One region of the Variovorax sp. YR634 genome, then DNA from elsewhere that is predicted to be linked to it. Evidence: riboswitches for the same ligand, from Rfam matches in the RefSeq annotation. Region 1 holds a riboswitch; the other holds the start of a gene.
What was found. Region 1 has a riboswitch for thiamine pyrophosphate ahead of BLV60_RS11570 (purine-cytosine permease family protein). Riboswitches for the same ligand answer to the same signal wherever they lie in the genome.
Positions count from the first base shown of each region.

Region 2: another riboswitch for thiamine pyrophosphate. It lies ahead of thiC (phosphomethylpyrimidine synthase ThiC); the one in region 1 lies ahead of BLV60_RS11570 (purine-cytosine permease family protein).

Region 1 is NZ_FNOL01000005.1:126,734-129,119, forward strand. It holds gene BLV60_RS11570 (purine-cytosine permease family protein) at 1-1,019, opposite strand, end outside; TPP riboswitch at 1,096-1,196, opposite strand; gene BLV60_RS11575 (adenylate/guanylate cyclase domain-containing protein) at 1,398-2,386, shown strand, end outside.
Region 2 is NZ_FNOL01000010.1:199,326-201,711, forward strand. It holds gene thiC (phosphomethylpyrimidine synthase ThiC) at 1-1,059, opposite strand, end outside; TPP riboswitch at 1,150-1,255, opposite strand; gene BLV60_RS18690 (YchJ family protein) at 1,282-1,716, opposite strand; gene BLV60_RS18695 (hybrid sensor histidine kinase/response regulator) at 1,773-2,386, opposite strand, start outside.

The DNA of each region.
Region 1 (2,386 bases):
AGCGCGGCCAGCAGCAGGCCCCAGCGTTTCACGCTCCATCGCGGCAGCAGGCTGTGCGTGGAGACCGAGCCTGAATAGACATCGCCGTACGCGTTGTCGAGTTCGTCGATCAGGATCAGGCCCAGCGCCACCAGTCCACCTTGCGCCAGCAGCAGCGCGGTGACGAGGCTCACGCCGGGCTCGGCCACGCTCACCACCATCACGCCCAAGGCGTAGCACCAGATGTTCGCCAGCGCATAGCCGATCCAGGTGCCGCTGAACGCGCTGCCCAGGCCGCCTTTGCCGAGCGCACTACGTTTGCCGTGCCGCGCGTAGTCGGCCACCAGCGGCAGCCACGACACCGGCATCGCAATCACGAGGTCGAGCGCGCTGAACATGCCCATCGTGCCGTCGCCCGGACGTGCCCAGAAGGCGTCCAGGCCCTTGGCCTGCAGCCGTGTCGCGAATTGCCATGTGAGCCAGAGCAGCGACAGCACCACCAGCGGCAAGCCGAAGCGGCTCACGAAGCGCCTCACCAGCTTGACCATCGAGCCCGCGAGCAGCGCCAGCAGCACCGCGCCCCACAGCAGCGTGGTCAGCACACCGCCCCAGGCAGTGCCCAGCGAGGGGCCGACCACCGACTGGCCGATGGCCTGCGTGCCTTCCCGCATGATGACCAGCTCGAAGGTGGTCCAGCCCACCAGCTGCACGATGTTGAGCAGCACCGGCAGCCGCGCGAAGGCACTGCCGTAGGTGGCGTGCATCAGGCCGGCGCTCGCCAGGCCGCTCTCGCAGCCAAGTCGCGCGGTCCAGGCCAGCAGGCCGGCGCCGACGCAGGAGCCGAGCACGATGGCAATGACCGCATCGCGCGTGCCCACGGCCGGCACCAGGTAGGCGCCGATCTGCATCACCAGCAGGCCCACGCCGAGGCTGAACCAGAGCGAAGCATGGTCGTGCCAGCCGAACACGCGCTGGGACGCGGGCAGCGGCGTCAGCGCCTCGTTCGAGACGGTCGCGTCGTTGTTGTTGTCGTTTGCCATCCATTTGCTCCAGTGCAAAAGGTTTGGCAGGTGGGCGGGGCCCCAGTGGCGCGGCCATCACGCGAGAGAACGTGAGAGGCCACCGGACCAGCTTCCCTGCGCGAGGATTACCTCAATCAGGTTCAAAGGGACTTTCTCAGCCGGACGGCAAGCCGCCCAACACCCCTAGCAAGTACGCCGCGAGGAACCCACGGCGCGGGGCGGAGTTTATCCCCTGCGGGGAAGCCGCAACAGCATGCGTGCCTTTGCGAGGCAGGGAAAACCCGCAGAGCGTGCACAGGCCACGAGAGAATCGGCGTCCAAAGAAGAACTGCCAATCAAAGAAACGGGAGCGCGCGCCGATAAGCGAGCAGGAACAAGAAATGAAGAAGGACTTGCATGGCAGATAGGGATTTCGCTGGCACCGGCCTACGGCGCTTCAGGGTCGACGTAGGCACCATCATCTGCGCCGTCGCGCTGTTGCAGTCGCTGCTGCTGGTGGCATTCGGCTACTGGGCCGCTGAGAAGCTGGTGTCCAGGGTGGGCACGGCCTCGCACAAGATCAACCATGACCGGGTCGAGGACAACGTGCTCGCCTTCCTCGCCAAGACCGAGGGAGTTATCCGATCGATTGCCGACTCTCCCAGCGTGCACGCCACCGGCGAGGATGGCGAACAGACCGCCGAGATGCTCTGGACCATGCTCGAGCAGACCCCCGAGCTCGACAGCATCAACGTGGCCACCGACGACGGCCACGTCTTGATGGCTGTGCGCTACCCGACCCCGGCCATCCGGCAGGTGTTGCGCGGCCCCGACTTCAGCACCGAAACCTGGCAGTACAAGCGCTCGCCCGACGCCGAGGGCGGCGACGCGAAGCAGCGCTTTGCTACGACGGCCATCACGGCCTATCGCAGCGACTTCGACCCCGAGAAGCGCACCTGGTACCGGGAGGCCATGAAGGCGCATGGACCCGTGTGGACCCAGCCTTTCCTGATGAGCGACTCACAGGAGCTTGCAATCGGCCATTCATTGCCCAGCGCACGTGTCGACGACGAGGGGCACACACGCCAGCTCGTGATCGACGGCAACGTGTCGCTGGGGCATCTGTCGAAGCTCGTGCGCATCTTCGGCGCGCTGGGGACCGGCGAGAGCGCCTTGCTGAGCGCCGACCATCACGTGATTGCGCGCAGCGACCACCCCGACCCGGTGCGCGAACTAGAGTCGCCAGACACCGGTGTGCTAGGCGCCTTGCATGCGCACATGCTTGCCGCGGGCAAGGCGGGTGGCGCCGACGACATGGCTTTTTCCATCGAGCATGAAGGGCGCAAATACCTCGTGCAGACCTCGCACATTCCGCACACCCGGTGGCAACTCGTCAGCTGGGAGCC
Region 2 (2,386 bases), on a different contig from region 1:
GATGCACCACTTGGCCATGATCGAGCCGCCGCGCGACACGATGCCCGTCATGCGGTCGGCCGTGAGGTGGATGAACGGCAGGCGCAGGCCGGCGTGGATGGTGAAGTAGTCGACGCCCTGCTCGGCCTGCTCGATCAGCGTGTCGCGGTAGATCTCCCAGGTCAGGTCTTCGGCCACGCCGCCCACCTTCTCGAGCGCCTGGTAGATGGGCACCGTGCCGATGGGCACCGGCGAGTTGCGCACGATCCAGTCGCGCGTGGTGTGGATGTTCTTGCCGGTCGACAGGTCCATCACGTTGTCGGCGCCCCAGCGAATGGCCCACACCAGCTTCTCGACTTCTTCCTCGATGCTCGAGGTGACGGCCGAGTTGCCGATGTTGGCGTTGATCTTCACCTTGAAGTTGCGGCCGATGGCCATCGGCTCGACTTCGGGGTGGTTGATGTTCGCGGGAATGATCGCGCGGCCGCGGGCCACTTCGTCGCGCACGAACTCGGGCGTGATGATGCGCGGAATGGTCGCGCCCATCGGGTTGCCCATCACGCGCCTGGCGCGCTCTTCGTTGGCAAGGTATTCGGCCATCCACTCGCGCTTGCCGTTCTCGCGCAAGGCCACGTACTCCATTTCGGGCGTGACGATGCCGCGGCGCGCGTAGTGCATCTGCGTGACGTTGGCGCCCGACTTCGCGCGGCGCGGCGTGCGCTGCAGTGCCGAGGCGCCGGCGCGCAGTTCGGCCAGGCGTTGCGCGTCGCGGTCTTCGTTCTTGGCGCCGTCGTCCAGCGCGTGATGCGAGCGGCCTTCGTAACTTTCGGTGTCGTTGCGCTCCAGCACCCAGGCGCCGCGCACGTCGGGCAGGCCGCGGCGCACGTCGATCTCGACCTTCGGGTCTGTGTACGGGCCCGAGGTGTCGTAGAGCGACACGGTCTCGCCGTTGGTCAGCGCAACGTCGCGCACGGGCACGAACAGGTCGGGCCGGCTGCCCGGAATGACGCACTTGTGCGACGCGGGAAAAGGCTCGCGCGTCAGCGAAAGCAGCGTGGTGAACTTGTCGGGGGCATTCATCGGAGGCACTCCTTGTTAAGGAAAGGGTGCTCCGCAATCGCTCGGTGGGCTTCGGGAAGCCCGTCACGGAAGGGGGAGTGACGGACCGAAGTCAGGGAGTGCAGCTCTTCTTACGCCGGTATGACCCGGATCAAGTTCGCGGGTCGGCTGCTTTGCCATCTCAGCACGCCACATGCGTGCACCCCGGAGCGGGGCCGATTGTGCGGGCCCCGGCCCGGGGCGTCAACCCAGGGGTACTTGCAGGTCGCCGTCCAGGTAGTACCAGCGATCGCCTTCGCGCACGAAGCGGCTGCGCTCGTGCAGGCGCGTGGCGGCACCGGTCGCCGCGCTGCGCTGGCGCGCGACGAACTCGATTTCGGCATGGTCCGCGTCGAGCACCGAGCGCGAGCGGATGTCCAGTCCCAGCCATTTGACGCCCGGCTCGAACTCGATCGAGGCCGGCCGCTTCGACGCATGCCAGGTGGCGAGCAGGTATTCGCCGCGCTCCAGCACAAAGGCCGAATAGCGCGAACGCATCAGCGATTCGGCGTCGGGCGCGGGCGCGTTCCCGAAATCGTCGAGATAGCGGCCACAGCACAGGGCGTAGCCGATGGGCTTGTCGCGGCGGTCTGTACGGCCGCAGGGGCAAGGTCCGGTGGTGGGATCGTTGGCGCTCATGAAGACCGCTATTGGAACACCTTGCGGGCCGGGCGCGGACAGGGCAAGCCCCGAGGCTAGGCAGGCCGGCTTGCGGCAATGGCTTCCTGCAGGGCCTGCGCGCCCGCCGGCTTGTAGATCAGCGCATAGCCCGCGCGCTCGACCTCGGCCCGCGTCGCATGCGCGGTTTCGCCGGTGAGGATGACGACGTTGCGCGCCTTGCCGACCGCCTGCAGGGCCTGCGCGGCGGCCAGGCCCGAGAGGCCGCTGCCCAGGCGCAGGTCGCTCAGCATCAGGTCGAACACGCCGCCGTGCTGCAGCGCCTCGCGCGGGTTTGCGGCCACCGCAACCTCGTGGCCCCAGCCGAAGAGCAGCGAACGCATGGCTTCGCGCACGGGCTGCTCGTCGTCGAGCACGAGGATGCGGATCGGCGCCAGCGGTGCATTGCCGACAGGCTCCGGCAGCGCCTCGCCGGCCTGTACCTCGGATCCCGGCAGCGCGGCCGCCTCTTCCAGTACCAGCGAGAAGGTGCTGCCGCGGCCCGGCGCGGTGCGCACCTCGATGCGCGAACCCATCACGTGCGCCATGCTCGCCACCAGCGACAGGCCCAGCCCGAGGCCGCGGCTGCGGTCGCGGCCCGGGTTGTCGACCTGGAAGAACTCCTCGAACACATGCGTCTGGTGCTGCGCCT